Regions from separate parts of the Lysinibacillus sp. UBA5990 genome, predicted to be linked through region 2. Evidence: riboswitches for the same ligand, from Rfam matches in the RefSeq annotation. Region 2 holds a riboswitch; the other holds the start of a gene.

Region 1 (8,463 bases), on a different contig from region 2:
TAAGGATTCATAGCCAGCAAAGCCCGCAACCATGTGTCCAAAGAAAAATAATCCAAGTGCTGATAATCCCATTGTACCTGGAACTCCAAATCCTGGCGAATAGAGTTCCATAACAAGACCTAGACTTGCAATGGATAATAAAATTGGAACAATGATTGGATTTGTAATAAAACGAGCCAATTTCTCAGAGAATGTTGGTTCGATTGGAACGACATCACTCTCTTGTAAGTCTATTTTCTCTAAAAGTTCCTGAAAATTTTTCACGGTACCCTCTGAGTATTCGACTTTTAATGCCTCCGATGCTGAAAGCGTTAATAGATTTTTTCCTTCCGCACGGTACTCCGGCAATTCATAACTCGAATCAGCCATTGCTAAAGCATACTTAGGATCTCGACCTGACGTTTCCGCTGCTGCCGACATTTGAGCAAGCCATGCACTATTTGCTTTCAAATCAGCTGCATTACCAGCTGAATCAATGACAGCTGCTGCACCAATTGTTCCATTGGGCACCATGTAGATTTCATCCGCATGTAAGGCTAAAAAAGCACCTGCTGAATGGGCATCCTTATTAATAAAAGCAATCGTACGTATATCCGTTGCATCCATAAGCATGGCGATATCACTTGCTGCATTCACAAATCCGCCAGGCGTATGTATATCTAAAATAATCGCTTTCGCATTGTTTTCTTTAGCCTCATTAAAAGCTCGTTCTAAAAATGCGTGAAGCCCTCGCTCTACTTCATTATGAATAGGAACGTGGTAAACCTTACTGCTTGCAAAAGCCGAAGTTAATGGAAACGCTAACAAAAAAGTCATCCATATCACTAGAAAGTAACTAAGGATTCTCCGTTTTCGCACCTTTTTCCCTCCCTTCTAACATGCCTCTCCTCTGTATATACGGTCGAACATGTAAAAAGTTTCACAAATCTAAAAAATTATTTCGACTATAAGTACATGTTGCTTATATTACTTAGTATTACACAAAAAAGCCGAATGAATCTATATGATATCCATCCGGCTTTCTCATATGTACGTAAAATGAGCAATGTAAAATACCTGAAATTAATTACAGCTGTAATTAATTTCAGGTATATCTTTGTCTGCTCAGTGAATCATACGATTGCGTGTTATGAACGTAGGGATTTTTAATGGGAAATTAAATTACCACTTACGTTTACGTGCAGCTTCTGATTTCTTTTTACGTTTTACGCTAGGTTTTTCGTAGAACTCGCGCTTTCTAACTTCTTGAATTGTACCACTTTTTGATACAGTACGTTTGAAGCGGCGAAGAGCATCTTCAAGCGATTCGTTTTTGCGAACGACAGTTTTTGACATCTCTCTTTCCCTCCCTCCGAACACACGTCAATACACAATTAGGCAAATCACCTTCTGTTGTGTACTAAAAAATTATATCGTATTGTCTAATAATGGTCAATAGAAAGTGTACGAAAATATCAAGTGAATTTTTGGTTTTATTTCTAATTGGAATTAGATGATCAAATTTTGCTCACAATAAAAAAATAATTGCATTTTTCACATTCAATTTAATACTGGCCAAATCTCAAACATTGAGAACGGAGGACCCAAAATATTGGGGTTAATTCTGCAAATGCAGAAAGGATGAAAACTCTTTCGCCATCCTACCCGTCAGCTAACTTCGTCGGCTAAAGCGAAGGAGGTCCTATTCGACCACCATTATAGCATATTTTCTCCTATCCTTTTACATGCTTTTTTAGTTGGTCTTTTTTTATACATTTTTAAAATCAAGTTATTTTACATCTTATAGAGGAGAACAAGATGAACACTTTTAGAAACACATTAAATCCTCCAAAAATTCTTGTACTTGGCTTTGCACTTATTATTATCATAGGAACTTTTCTTTTAACGATACCTCTTTCAACAGAAGATGGAAAAGGACTTTCGTTTTTAAATGCATTATTCACCGCTACATCAGCAACTTGTGTAACGGGATTAATTGTTGTCGATACAGGTGATACATTTTCAGTTTTCGGAGAAGTAGTCATTTTATTCTTAATCCAAATTGGTGGTTTAGGATTCATGACATTTGCAACATTGTTATTTTTATTACTTGGGAAAAAAATATCTTTAAAAGAAAGACTTTTGCTTAAGGAAGCATTTAATAATATTTCCATTGCTGGCCTTGTTAAATTAGTAAAGAGAATACTGCTCTTTACAGCATTGATTGAAATGATTGGTGGTCTTATTTTATCTATTCGTTTTTCTTTTGATATGCCTATAGGAAAAGCTGTTTATTTCGGTTTTTTCCATGCAATTTCCAATTTCAATAACGCAGGTTTTGATTTAATGGGCGGATTTAACGGAATGACAGCTTATGTAGATGACCCATTCGTTGTTTTAACAATTTGCGTTCTCATTACATTTGGAGGCTTGGGATTTATTGTCATGAATGAACTATATGAATATCGAGTTACTAAAAGACTTTCCGTCCATACAAAAATTGTTTTAGCGTCTACATTTATTTTAACGGTTAGCGCTACCATTTTGATATTGATGTTTGAATTTAGAAATGATGAAACACTCGGTCCTTTAACTGAATGGGGCAAAGTATTAGGCTCTTTTTACCAAGCTGTTACACCAAGAACAGCAGGTTCCAATACACTGGCTATTGGTGACTTAACACATTCTACATTATTTTTAATAATTCTCTTAATGTTTATTGGAGCTGGACCTGGCTCCACTGCAGGTGGTATAAAAATAACAACTTTCGCAGTATTAGTTGCTACGATGTGGTCACAAATCAGGGGGAAAGAAGACGTTATTTTATTTAAACGTAGAATTGTCACTGAAACTATCTTAAAGGCTTTGACTGTCACAATGTGTGGAGTACTTATCGTTGTTGTTGTGACAATCATTCTAAGCATTACTGAAGAACGCCATAGTTTCATGATGTATTTATTTGAAGCAACCTCTGCATTTGGTACTGTCGGTCTTTCGATGGGGTTGACACCTGAGTTATCCCCCACTGGTAGACTTCTCATTATTTTAACAATGTTTGCCGGAAGACTAGGTCCATTAACCATTGCTTTCGCTATTACAAAACGTCGAAAAACAGAAGCCTTTCGACATCCTAAAGGCAATATTATGATTGGATAACAAAATTAGAGGAGTGTGTTATAGCTATGGCGATTAAACAATATGCTGTTATTGGCCTAGGAAGATTCGGAACAAGTGTTGCTCGTAGACTACATGAAGCTGGACAAGAAATTTTAGGAATTGATATTAACGAAGAAAGAGTGGAGGATGCAGAGCCCTATGTTACCCACGCTGTAGTAGCTGATACAACTGAAGAAAAGGCCTTAACCTCTATTGGTATTGGAAATTTTGATTGCGTTATAGTGGCTATAGGTAACGATATGCAGTCAAGTATTTTAACGGTATCTTTATTAAAAGAACTAGGGATAAAAAAAGTTATTGCTAAGGCCCTCGGTAAAAGACATGGTCAAGTTTTGGATAAAGTAGGAGCTGATTGGATTATTTATCCTGAGCGAGATATGGGAGAGCGCGTGGCGAATCAGCTATTGTCTCCGAATATGCTGAATTATATCGAATTGTCTAAGGAATATAGTATAGAAGAAATTATGATCCCTTCAAAAATGGCTGGGCAAAATCTGCGAGATTTAGATTTGCGTGCGAAATATAACGTTAGTGTTATTGCCATTGTTCGAGAAGGAGAAATCATTATTTCCCCTTCCCCTGAGCAAAACATGGAACAGGAAGATATTTTAGTGATGATTGGCCATCGAAAAGAACTCGCTTTTTTTTCAAACATACAATAACACAAAAAGGCTGTTTCAAGACCCCTTGATACAGCCAGCCACTTTTTCTTAGAAGATCTTCTGTTGATCTCTATCGTCTTTTAAAATTTCTACCGCCTCTCTAAAACGTTGAGAATGGACAATTTCACGTTCCCGTAAAAACTTCAAACTGTCATTTAAATCGGTATCATCAGATAAATCAATAATCCATTGATAGGTGGCACGTGCTTTTTCCTCTGCCGCAATATCTTCATATAAATCAGCTATTGGGTCCCCTTTTGCCTGAATATAAGTTGCTGTAAATGGCACACCAGAAGCATTTTGATAAAATAAAGCTCTATCATGATTTACGTAATGGTCCCCTAATCCCGCTTCTTTTAGCATTTCTGGCGTAGCATCTTTTGTAAGCTTGTAAATCATCGTAGCAATCATTTCTAAATGTGAAAATTCCTCTGTCGCTATATCTGTTAATAAACCAACCACTTTGTCTGGAATCGTATAGCGTTGATTCATATAACGAAGTGCTGCTGCTAATTCCCCATCAGCACCCCCATATTGCTCAATTAAAAATTTAGCAAGCATAGGGTTACAAGTACTAACCTTTACTGGGTATTGAAGTTTTTTTTCATAATACCACAAGAATAAATTCCTCCTAATTATATGTTATACTTGCCACGGCCATGGGGTATCAACCCAATTAAAAGGATAATCTGAATAACTTCTTCCAAAATTCATTAATGGACCAAATTTTTGTTCAAAGTTTACTTTAAGCTTCATACTTTTTTCAGTGTTTTCATTAAATTGTTGAATGGCAGCATAATCATGTGGATGTGTGTCTAAATAGAGATTTAACTCAACGATGACGAAATCAATTGCCTGTATTTCTTCAAGTAAGGTATAAAATTCGGGCGGCATCTTTTTAGTCATGCTTCATCCCTCCTTTTAATTGGAAATGGATAGGGACTAAATAATTGTGGCCATAGTGTTCCTGCCATAAGTGCCTCTCTTGGGGTTTGGAATTGGGGAAGTCCAGGTGGTTGAAAACCCATATATAATTGTGGTGGCGTAGCATAATACTTTACTTCGATGGGCTTGCAGGGATCAAAGGGACTAATATAGGGCTTCCAATACTTATACTGCGTAAACATAACATCCTCCTTTCTATATTCAAAATCATCAGTGGAGTATATGTGATGGTAGTAGGTATTATTCTAAATGCAAAAAAAGCCACTAGCTTCTTACAGAGCTAGCGGCTTATATATATCCTAAAAGAAATAATTAATAATTAGAATCTGCTATTAAACCATTCATGATGGCTACGCCAGAGCTTGCACCAATACGAGTTGCTCCTGCTTCCACCATGCTTTTCATATCCTCTAAGCTACGAACACCGCCTGAGGCTTTAACACCAAGATCAGGACCTACTGTTTTACGCATTAGGGCAATATCTGCTGCCGTTGCGCCACCAGTTGAAAAACCAGTAGATGTTTTGACATAATCAGCACCAGCTGCAACAGCAAGCTCACATGCTTTTACTTTTTCTTCATCTGTTAATAAACATGATTCAATGATGACTTTTACAAGTGCGCTACCTTTAGCTGCTTCCACAACTGCAGCAATGTCTGCTTGTACAAGGTCATAATTTTTATCTTTCAATGCACCAATATTAATGACCATATCTACCTCATTTGCACCGTTCGCAATTGCATCTTTTACTTCAAATGCTTTCACAGCTGGTGTATTGGCACCAAGAGGAAATCCAATAACCGTACAAACCAACACCTCTGAACCTTGTAATAATTCGCTACTCTGTTTTACCCAAGTAGGATTCACACATACAGAGGCAAAATTAAATTGCTTCGCTTCTGCACATAGTTTTTCAATTTGTTCCTTTGTTGCCTCAGCCTTTAATAATGTATGATCAATCATACGCGCAAAATTTTGTTCCATTTTTTAACGCTCCTTCTTTAATCAAGATGTACGTACCTCTTCGAATCATACCATTTTTTCACGTTGGCGTCTAATTTCTTTCTATTGAAATGATTGTTGGCGTTGTTCTTGTGAAATTAGCTTTTTGTTAATAGATACATGAAGTTCAATTCAAGTAATTGTGTCCTTGAACAACTTTCATTTCCGTATAGTTTACCCACTAGGAAAACAATTAGTCCACTAAAAAAGAGGACAAAAACATTCACAAAAAAATCTTTAAAGTATTGATTTTAAAAGGATTATGTTATCATAAATCACGTATCTAAAATAAGTACACTACAAAGTAATTTAAATGTGAAGAAACACAAGGTAATGTGAAGTTGAAAGGATGATATAAATTATGAGTAACGAGCGATCAAAAATCGTGAGTTTCCATACTCTAGGTTGTAAAGTTAACCACTACGAAACAGAAGCCATTTGGCAACTATTTAAAGATGAAGGCTATGATCGCACTGAATTTGATCAACAAGCGGACGTTTATGTCATTAATACATGTACAGTTACTAATACTGGAGATAAGAAGTCACGTCAGGTGATTCGTCGAGCAATTCGTCAAAACCCAGATGCAGTTATATGTGTAACAGGTTGCTACGCACAAACTTCGCCAGCAGAAATTATGGCGATTCCTGGGGTCGATATTGTTGTTGGTACGCAGGACCGCACAAAATTACTTGGTTATATTGACCAATATCGTGCTGAGCGTCAGCCAATTAATGCTGTACGTAATATTATGAAAAATCGTGTGTATGAGGAATTAGATGTACCAGCTTTTACAGACCGCACTCGTGCTTCCTTAAAAATACAGGAGGGCTGTAATAACTTCTGTACGTTTTGTATAATTCCATGGGCACGCGGATTAATGCGTTCTCGTGATCCACAAGAAGTATTACATCAAGCACAACAGTTAGTAGATGCAGGCTATCTTGAAATAGTATTGACAGGTATTCACACTGGTGGCTATGGTCAGGATTTAAAGGATTATAATCTTGCCCAATTATTACGTGATTTAGAAGCCAATGTAAAAGGACTAAAACGTCTCCGCATTTCGTCCATTGAGGCTAGCCAATTGACTGATGAAGTAATTGACGTATTACGTGAATCTAAAATTGTCGTGAATCACTTACACATTCCAATTCAATCTGGATCGGATACTGTGTTAAAACGTATGCGTCGTAAATATACAATGGAATTTTTCGGCGAACGTTTAACGAAATTACATGAAGCTTTACCTGATTTAGCTGTTACATCTGATGTAATTGTCGGTTTCCCTGGTGAGACAGAAGAAGAATTTATGGATACGTACAATTTTATTCGCGATCATAAGTTCTCTGAACTACATGTTTTCCCATTCTCTCCACGTACAGGAACTCCTGCTGCACGTATGGAAGATCAAATTGATGAAGACATTAAAAATGAGCGTGTACACCGACTCATCTCCCTAAATGATCAACTAGCAAAAGAATATGCTTCTCGCTTTGAAGATCAGGTGTTAGAAGTTATTCCTGAAGAGTTTGTACATGATGGCAGTGAAGAGGAAGGCCTTTTAACGGGGTATACAGATAATTACTTAAAAGTAGTGTTTGAGGGTCCTGAAAGTCTCATCGGACAGCTTGTAAAGGTGAAAATTACACAAGCAGGCTACCCACATTCACAAGGACAATTTGTACGTGTTTTAGAGACAGTTAAATAATAAAAAATAAATGGGTTGCCTGGTAATATAGGCAACCCCTTTTATTGGTTGATTTGAATTTTTAAGTTAACTAGAAATTATTATTAAGGACTAGTAGGAGGCGTGAGCCCGAAAAGTACTGGTGTTATAACACTACTTCCAACGCCTAAACGGATTTGTTGAACTTGCAATACTTTTACAGTTAAATCTAATACAATTTTTTCACGTAATGTGCTAAATGTCCCTTCAGGTGCTGCCATCCTTGGTGAAAAATCAAGTTCAAAGAAGTTTGCTGCTACTAATTCACCATATGGTTGCTCATTGTATTTAACGAGATTTTGGAAGAATGCCTTATCTAGGCGAGCATCCATTTGGGTAACTTCATTAAGGAAGTTCGCTTCCGCAAACTCAGAAATTCCTAAGATTGGTGTAGAGCCTCCAATCGTTTGTGGGAAAGTAAGATCTGTAAATCCAGAAAACGGAACATCAGCAATTCTATCTCGAAGTGCCCCATTACATGCGGATGAAGCATATTCGATATTTTTACGAATATGTCCTGCAACAAATAATTTAGCTCTTGTTACTCTAAAGAAGTCAGTGCCAGCAATTCGTGCAAAGCTAACTGGTACCAGTTTCACTTGATTTAGGAAGACATGCTTTTTCACTCTTTTGATTTCTGTTGCTGCAGGAGTAAGCGTAATATCTGACTCCACAACGATTTGAAGTGTTGGTTCTGCAAGTACAACTGGTACTTTTATAGTTGGTGTCGTAACCGGTGTAGTGATTACTGGCGTAATCTCACTACTCAATGGGATTTGTTCAGTTGATGCTACTGGACAAGGTACGATTTGATTTTCTAATTGATCACTCAAAAAAATTCCCTCTTTTCATTTTTTTATTATTTGAGAGCTCTCCTATCGCTAGAATATGTAGCAATTAAATCTATGCATGGACGTATATATTAGTTTTTTATTGATTTTAAATAGGCATTTTTGAGCTGTGCGAAAA
Region 2 (8,463 bases):
TATGGCTTTTTAGGCCCTAATGGAGCGGGTAAAACGACAGTTATGAAGATGCTAACGAATCTGACAAAGCCAACAAGTGGAGATGTTGAAATATTTGGTGAGAGGTTGACCGATCGTTCGTATGAAATATTAAAAAGAATGGGAACGATTATTGAATATCCTATTTTCTATGAAAAATTAACGGCTAGGGAAACCTTAGAACTGCATTGCGAATATATGGGCTATTACAATAAGCAGGAAATTGCCCATGTACTTAACCTTGTAAAATTAACAAATGCAGAGGAGAAACGGGTAAAAGATTTCTCACTAGGGATGAAACAGAGACTAGGTATTGCACGCGCTATTATTACAAAGCCAGAGCTCCTAATTTTAGATGAGCCAATTAATGGACTAGATCCCATTGGGATTAAAGAGTTGAGAGAGCTTTTTAAAATGCTCTGTACGGAGTATGGCATTACGATCATTATCTCTAGTCATATATTAGGGGAAATTGAACAATTGGCCGATACGATAGGTGTCATCAAGGAAGGTAGGCTCATTACTGAAGTAACGATGGATACGATTAATCGTAATCAAGCCGACTTTATTGAAGTGATCGTAAACGATGGTAAGAAGGCAGCCTTTATTTTAGAAAGTGAATTGAAAATGGCTAATTTCAAACTGATGGATGACAATTCTATACGAATTTATGATTTGACAGTATCCCAAAAGGTTCTAACAAAAACATTGATTGAACATGATATTGAAATAGAGGAGATTAGCAAAAAAACTAGCACATTAGAGGATTACTTCCTTAAGCTAATAAATGGAGGGATTGTTCATGCTTAATTTAATGCGTTTGGAAATGAAAAAATATCATTTAGGCTCCTATTTTAAAAGTGCTATGTTTGCTAACTTTATTATTTTAGGATTTATGTTTATGATTTTATTTATTTCTAAAGTAGAAGGGGAAGTTGATATTGCAAATTATGAAATGGCTTTAAGTGTCATCGATTCATTTGTCAGAGCCGTATTTATTATTTTTGCAGCTACATTAATAGCTAAACTGATTATCGGAGAATATAAGTTTAAAACAATCACATTGGCCTTTATGTATCCTGTAAGCCGAAAGAAATTAATCGCTGCTAAGCTTGCGATTGTCATGCTTTTTACCTTTAGTGCAATCATCGTTTCAAATGTCTTGATTACAACCATCTTTTGCATCGTAAGCGATAAATTTGATTTAATTCCTGATGTTTTATCTAATACTTTAATCATGCAACATATACCATCTGTACTCATGAATGCAATTGCTGCCTCAGGGATGGCATTAATTCCATTATATTTCGGAATGAGAAAATACTCTATTCCAGCAACAATTATTTCTTCTATTCTAATCGTATCATTGACTTCATCCAATACAGGTAACTTCACATTGAATGACATCATTATTATTCCAATCTCGTTAGCAATCATAGGTATTAGTATTGCCTACCTAGCTATCCGCAATATTGAGAAGGTCGATGTTTAATGAAAGGGCCAGGTACTCATAAGTTTTGTTGATATCGAATGATGATTATAGCAATTTGATAGTAAGCTACTCGGTTGTTACACTCACATAGTCGATCTTGTAAAATAGGTAACTAAACTTATTAAATATAGAAAAAAATTAACGTAGAGCAATAAAAATAAGTAATTTGATTCCCATAATAGAAATTTAATTAAAATAGAAAAGGAAATGGCCAATAAAATAGTTAAAAACAGATTTCCTTTTTTGCCATTATGGCATTGTAAAACTATTAATACAATCATAATAATTATAGGTATATAAAATTGCATTAAAAACCTCCTGTATTAAAAATGACAAAATAGTAAATATTTGTTTTATTAATCTTATATTTATTTTAAGGTGATTTCAACGAGGAAATTAAGAATTCCAACCATTGTTGCTGAATTATCAACTGTAAATTCTGCACTGCTTTAGCTGTCCCACAAGATGTGTCTATTTATGGTTTTCCTTTTGGGTGAACCGGACCATGTAATATTCAATGGTATTATTATCAACAAAAAGGCATCGAGATTTTTCTTCTCGATGCCTTTTGCTGATGATGCTCTTAATTTAAATTTTAGTATTAATTCACTACTTCATCCAAATATTGTTTCACCTAGTAAGTAAATATTTAATGCCACAACAATTACAACTACAAACCAGCCTAAAATAGTAGTAATACGGTGGTTCACTAAACCGCCCATAATGTCTCGTTTGCTTGTAAACATAACGAGAGGGACGAGGGCGAATGCAATACCGAAAGATAACACAACCTGACTAAGAACAAGCGCATGGGTTGCATTTACACCGGATGCAATAATTGCTAACGGAGGCACCATCGTAATGGCTCTCCGTAAATAAAGTGGTATTTTTCGTTGAATGAAGCCTTGCATCACTACGTCACCTGCTAATGTCCCTACAGAGGAGCTAGCTAGCCCAGCAATTAGTAAACCAAGACCAAAGGATACGGCGGCCATTGGGCCGAGAGCATCCTTTAAACCGTTATAGGCAACATCTAAATCCTCTACTACAATCCCTTGTGTGTGAAAAACTGCTGCCGCAATAATGAGCATACTCATATTGATGGCTCCAGCAATGATCATAGCGATGATAATATCAATAAATTCAAAACGGAAGATTCGTCTTTTTTCTTCTTCATTACGACCGATGATGCGACTTTGTGTTAAAGAAGAATGTAAGTAAATAGCATGGGGCATGACTGTCGCACCTAAAATACCTGTTGCTAATAGTAATGAGTCCACCCCTTCAAACTGAGGTGTGAACATACCAAACGCTACTTCGCCCCATTCTGGCTGAGCTAAAAATGTTTGGAAGGCAAATGCTAATACGACAATTAAAACCATGCCAGAAATGCCTGCCTCAAAGGCTCTGAATCCTCTTCTTTGAAGCTCTAGAATAGCAAATGATCCGACCGCTGTGATGATAGCTGCTGGAAGCATAGGGATATTAAATAACAAATAAAGCCCTAATGCTGCCCCGATAAATTCAGCAAGGTCGGTGGCGATAATTACTAATTCAGCCTGAATCCAAAGAAATATAGATGTCTTTTTAGAAAAATGTTCACGTGCCACCTCAGGTAAATTTTTTCCTGTCGCAATACCAAGCTTTGCAGATAAGGATTGGATGAGTACCGCCATTAAATTAGAAAAGGCTATTACCCAAAGGAGTAAGTATCCATATTGAGAGCCAGCTGTAATATTTGTGGCAAAATTGCCAGGATCAATATAGGCGACCGCTGCAATGAATGCAGGCCCAAGAAAAGGTAAAAACCGTCGCCAACCTTTTATATCTCCATCTAAAACCGCCTCAGCAGACGATTTTGTGACTTGTTTGTATACCATATTTGTTCCCTCATTTCAAAAAGTATCGTTTGAGAAATAAAGTTTCCTAGAGGAAAATAAGATAATAGTATTCTAACGCTAGGATTAGAAAAAGGGAAGCGCTTTGCTTAAAATTTTAAAAAAATAAGTATGTACATTTCTCATCATTTTCTAATTAGACTTTCACCGCTTGCATCGTTTACGATTAAAAGAAAAGGTGAAGGACTGATTCGACATGAGCAATCGAATTTTAATTATAGAAGATGAAGAAAATATTGCGAGAGTGCTCCAGTTAGAGCTTCAATTTGAAGGCTATGAAGCGGTGATGGCCCATACAGGAGCAGACGGTTTATTGCAATATCGTGAGCAGCAATGGGATTTAATCTTACTGGATATTATGTTACCCGAAATGAGTGGCATAGATGTACTAAAGCGTATTCGCGCAACAGAATCACAAACCCCAGTTATTATGCTAACTGCTAAAAGTGAGGTGGAGGATAAGGTAAAGGGATTGGATTTGGGAGCTAATGATTATGTGACAAAGCCCTTTGAAATTGAAGAATTACTGGCCCGTATCCGTAATGCACTACGGTTTTCTCAAAAGGCTAGTCCAACACAGGTTGGTGTATCGTTTGGACAGTTATCGATCAATGAGCAAACAAGAGAAGTTATTTATTATGGGAAGGAGATCCAACTGACTCCTAGAGAATACGATTTATTGCTATATTTAATGAAGCATCCTAAGCAGGTGCTCACAAGGGAACAAATATTAGAGACTGTATGGGGCTTTGATTACTACGGAGATACAAATGTTGTGGATGTCTATATTCGATATGTGCGCCAAAAGCTTGAAATCGCTAATGCAACACCCATTATTCAAACAGTTCGAGGTGTAGGTTATGTGTTAAAGGAAAATAAATCATGAAGCTTAAAACAAAGATTCATCTACTTACCACTTTGTTAATGCTAGTAATTTTAGTGGCAACCAATAGTGGAATTTACTTTTTGTACGAGAAATTTGCCTATAATACGGAATATAGTCAACTTCATACACGAGCAAATGATTTAAGCTCAACATTAAGTCAGTTGAATGCACAAACCAACCTACAGCAAGTATTAAGAGCGTATATGCCAGCTGGTGGTGCTATCTATGTTTATGATGGAGAAAATTTGAAGACGAAGGTTCAGGCCACCCTAGACATGCCTGATGTTACTTCCATTACCTATACAATGCCTACTATTTGGATAGATGGGACAATTGTGGGTATCACCTTACAGCAATCCATGGAGGAAGTAGAGAGCACACTGGATTTATTAAAGGCTATTTTGATTGTCGTGTCCATTATTGCCACTATCCCAATATTTTTAGCGAGTTTGGCACTTGGTCGCCTAATTTTATTACCTCTAGAACGCTTAAATGCGACAATGCGCAAAAGTGCATTGACGGGAAAATATGAAAAAATGGACACCCCTGCTAAAGGTGGGGATGAATTAGCAAAAATTAATCGAACGTTCAATATGATGATGGAGAAGCTTGAACAGCACTATCAAAAGCAACAAGAGTTCGTTTCAAATGCTTCTCACGAATTAAAAACGCCCATTACTGTTATCGAAAGCTATGCAAAGTTACTCTTAAGACGGGGCTTTGACAACCGTGAAGTAACGCAGGAATCACTTCAGGCTATTGCAAATGAATCTTCTCGTATGCATGAAATGGTATTGCAATTGTTAGAGCTAGCAAAAAATAATGAGCATATGGATATTCATATTGAACAGCTAGAGCTGGCTCCCTTCCTAAATAAAGTGGCTGCACAAATGCAGCAGGCGTATCATCGAACTTTTATAGTCGATGCAAAAGCACCGCAATTTATCTACAGTGATGAAAAAATTTTGAAGCAGTTACTCTTTATTTTGCTTGATAATGCTAGGAAATATAGTGAGGATGATGTTCATATCTCCATAGCTGAAACTACTAAGCATGTACGAATGATGATTCAGGATTTTGGGGTCGGTATTCCTGCAGAGCATGTTCCGCATTTGTTTGAGCGTTTTTACCGCGTCACAGAGGATCGTAATCGTAAAACAGGCGGTTCTGGCTTAGGGCTTGCGATTGCACATGATCTTGCTGGACAACTGGGCATCACCATAGATGTGGAAAGTACAGTTGGAGAAGGTTCAAGTTTTACCTTATGTATACCAAAGGAGGGGCAACAATGAAAAAGTGGGCTTTAATACTTATTGTGATTGTCCTTCTTTGTAGTGGAGTGCTGTGGTTTATTCAAAATCGCTATTTTCAAAAGGAGCCTCTCAGTGAAGAGGAGGCCATACACCATATCGAAGCTATTTACAAAGGTCAAGTTTCAGAAGTAAAGAAGCGTGGAAATTCATTTGAAATACAATTTACACGTGAGAATTTGAAATATACAGCCATGCTTGATGCTACAACACAGCAGGTTTCTGATCTAACGGTGCAAAAAGGGCAAAGTAAATTATTGTTAACAGAAAATCAAATAAGAAAAATGATAAAAGAAAAATATGGTGATGTAGAAAGCGTCATGCTCACTGAAACCATTTATACCGCACGTGTTGAAAAGGAGCATAAGCAAAAAGATATAACAGTAGATGGCTATTCGGGTGAAGTGTTATCTGAAAAAGATGTAGAACCACTAAATCAGCCTGAAAAACCCCATATTATTACCGAACAGCAAGCCATTGATATAGCGTTGCAACAATTAACTGGGAAAGTGGACTCTGTAGATTTTGAAGATACGGCAGATGGCGGTTACTATTTAGTTGAAATTGAAACAGAGCATGAAGAGGCCACTTTTCAAATTCATGCTGTATCTGGAAAGGTCCTTTCTGTTTCATGGGACGATTAAACGAGTTTCTCATGAAATTCTAATGTTCCTCTTATAGTTCTATCATCTTAGCTTGGTAAGCTAAAAGCAGATAAAACAAAGGAGAGATGAACATGAAAAAAATAATTATGATTCCTGCATTAGTGGTGACTCTTGGTGTTGGAGCGGCAATTGGTTCGACAACTTTATTATCAGGAAGTGCACAAGAAAAAAAGATCCTATCCATGCAAGAAATCGAAAAGAAAGCATTAGCAGTAGTAGATGGGACAGTAGCAGATATTGAACTAGATCAAAATCGCTATCGCTCTGTTTATGAGGTAGAGGTGCATGCTGATAAAGTAGAGTATGATTTAAAATTAGATGCCTATACTGGAAAATTACTTAAGCAGAAGAAAGAGCGTCAAGATGACGATGATAATGAATGGGTTAACGCTAATACTGCTACTAACCTTATAAGTAAAGAAAAGGCTATTGAAGCGGCTCTAACAAAAGCAAAGGGTACAGTAACAAAAATTAAATTAGATGATGGTATCTATGAAATCGAGTTAAAAAATGGCCAATATGAATATGACGTTGATGTTGATTCGATTACAGGAGAAATTGTCGACTTTGAACAAGATATGGAAGACTAATAATAGTTGTTGCCTTAAAAGTAGAGCATACTTTTAAGGTTTTTTTGTTGTAAAATGCCTTTAAATTAGGTGTTCGCCGGTAAATTAATTTCTACCATGGATGTTAACAATGTATTTCAAAAAGTCTATGTATTTCACTTGTAAAAAATAAAAATTTTCTTCTTTACTTTTTTTATCGACAGGCGTAATATGACATCATTATTAAAGTTTCAAATTTCTAAATCGCTGAAGCAAACTAGACGCGGGGGACCCATTTTAGACGGAGTGCATAAGCAATCCTTGGGGTGAATCTCTTCTTTTGAAGGGTAGGGCTACTCAGGCCCGAATCCGACAGCTAACCTCGTAAGCGTTAAGAGCAGAAAAGTTGGAGCTTGGCAGACAGATGAGCGTCTACAAGTCTTATTTAGTGATGACTTGTAGGCGTTTTTTGATCTCATTTAGGAAGGCGAAACACAATCTAAGAAACTAGAAGGTGTTTATTGATGAAATCCTCATTTAAACGTTATGTAATCGGCAAACCATTAAGATCCGATGCGTTAGGGGAACAAAAGCTTAGTAAAACAAAGGCATTGGCAATATTATCGTCCGATGCTTTGTCTTCCGTAGCCTATGGACCGGAACAAATATTAATTGTCCTGATGACTGTGGGAACATTAGCATTTTGGTATTCTTTACCGATTGCAGCAGGGGTTGTTGTCCTATTGGTGGCACTGACTTTATCATATCGTCAGGTTATATTCGCCTATCCACACGGGGGCGGCGCTTATGTAGTATCTAGGGAAAATTTAGGTGTGAACGCGGGTCTTGTAGCAGGTGGCTCATTGCTCGTTGATTATATTTTAACGGTAGCGGTAAGTGTATCAGCAGGGACGGACGCAATTACATCGGCATTTCCAAGTCTGCACCCATACAATGTGCCAATTGCTATTATCTTTGTGATTTTTTTAACGATCTTGAACTTACGTGGTGTAACAGAGTCCGCCTCTGTTTTGGCGTATCCAGTCTATCTGTTTGTAGTCGTTATGTTAGTGTTGATCGGGATGGGGCTCTATAATGTTGCAACAGGTCAGGTGCCGGCAGAGCTGCATCCAAAGATTGGTACACCAGTCGCAGGGATTAGTTTATTTATTTTATTAAAGGCATTTGCGTCAGGAAGCTCAGCTTTAACAGGGGTAGAAGCTATTTCAAATGCGATTCCTAATTTTAGAAATCCTGCCCCTAATAATGCTGCTAAAACATTGTTAGCAATGGGCGGAATTTTAGCGGTTTTATTTATCGGTATTGTTAGTTTAGCTTATTTTTACGGAATTGCCCCCACTTCGGAAGCGACAGTCGTTTCCCAACTAGCAGAAGCAAGTGTTGGTCGAAATTTCTTTTATTATATAGTACAGGGTACAACAGCGATGATTTTGGTACTTGCAGCAAATACGGGCTATTCAGCATTTCCTCTACTTGCTGTTAATTTATCAAAAGACGGATTTATCCCGAGAATATTCCAAATGCGTGGGGATCGCCTAGGGTATTCCAATGGCATTATGATGCTAGGGCTAGCAGCCATTGTCTTAATCATATTATTTGACGGGGCAACAGAACATTTAATTCCA

Evidence for each region. Region 2 has a riboswitch for cyclic di-AMP ahead of B3D94_RS06775 (APC family permease). Riboswitches for the same ligand answer to the same signal wherever they lie in the genome.
Region 1: it holds a riboswitch for cyclic di-AMP, as region 2 does, so the genes downstream of both, B3D94_RS09790 (TrkH family potassium uptake protein) here and B3D94_RS06775 (APC family permease) in region 2, are expected to answer to the same signal.

Annotation. Positions count from the first base shown of each region.
Region 1 covers NZ_DJAY01000011.1:466,955-475,417, reverse strand. The annotation lists gene B3D94_RS09800 (NfeD family protein) at 1-858, opposite strand, end outside; gene rpsU (30S ribosomal protein S21) at 1,162-1,335, opposite strand; cyclic di-AMP (ydaO/yuaA leader) riboswitch at 1,543-1,681, shown strand; gene B3D94_RS09790 (TrkH family potassium uptake protein) at 1,798-3,135, shown strand; gene B3D94_RS09785 (potassium channel family protein) at 3,162-3,818, shown strand; gene B3D94_RS09780 (manganese catalase family protein) at 3,867-4,436, opposite strand; gene B3D94_RS09775 (spore coat protein CotJB) at 4,461-4,724, opposite strand; gene B3D94_RS09770 (spore coat associated protein CotJA) at 4,721-4,945, opposite strand; gene deoC (deoxyribose-phosphate aldolase) at 5,076-5,747, opposite strand; gene mtaB (tRNA (N(6)-L-threonylcarbamoyladenosine(37)-C(2))-methylthiotransferase MtaB) at 6,127-7,476, shown strand; gene B3D94_RS09755 (CsxC family protein) at 7,560-8,327, opposite strand.
Region 2 covers NZ_DJAY01000010.1:8,678-17,140, forward strand. The annotation lists gene B3D94_RS06740 (ABC transporter ATP-binding protein) at 1-828, shown strand, start outside; gene B3D94_RS06745 (ABC transporter permease) at 821-1,510, shown strand; gene B3D94_RS06750 (Nramp family divalent metal transporter) at 2,125-3,390, opposite strand; gene B3D94_RS06755 (response regulator transcription factor) at 3,605-4,294, shown strand; gene B3D94_RS06760 (HAMP domain-containing sensor histidine kinase) at 4,291-5,586, shown strand; gene B3D94_RS06765 (PepSY domain-containing protein) at 5,583-6,248, shown strand; gene B3D94_RS06770 (PepSY domain-containing protein) at 6,341-6,859, shown strand; cyclic di-AMP (ydaO/yuaA leader) riboswitch at 7,073-7,222, shown strand; gene B3D94_RS06775 (APC family permease) at 7,342-8,463, shown strand, end outside.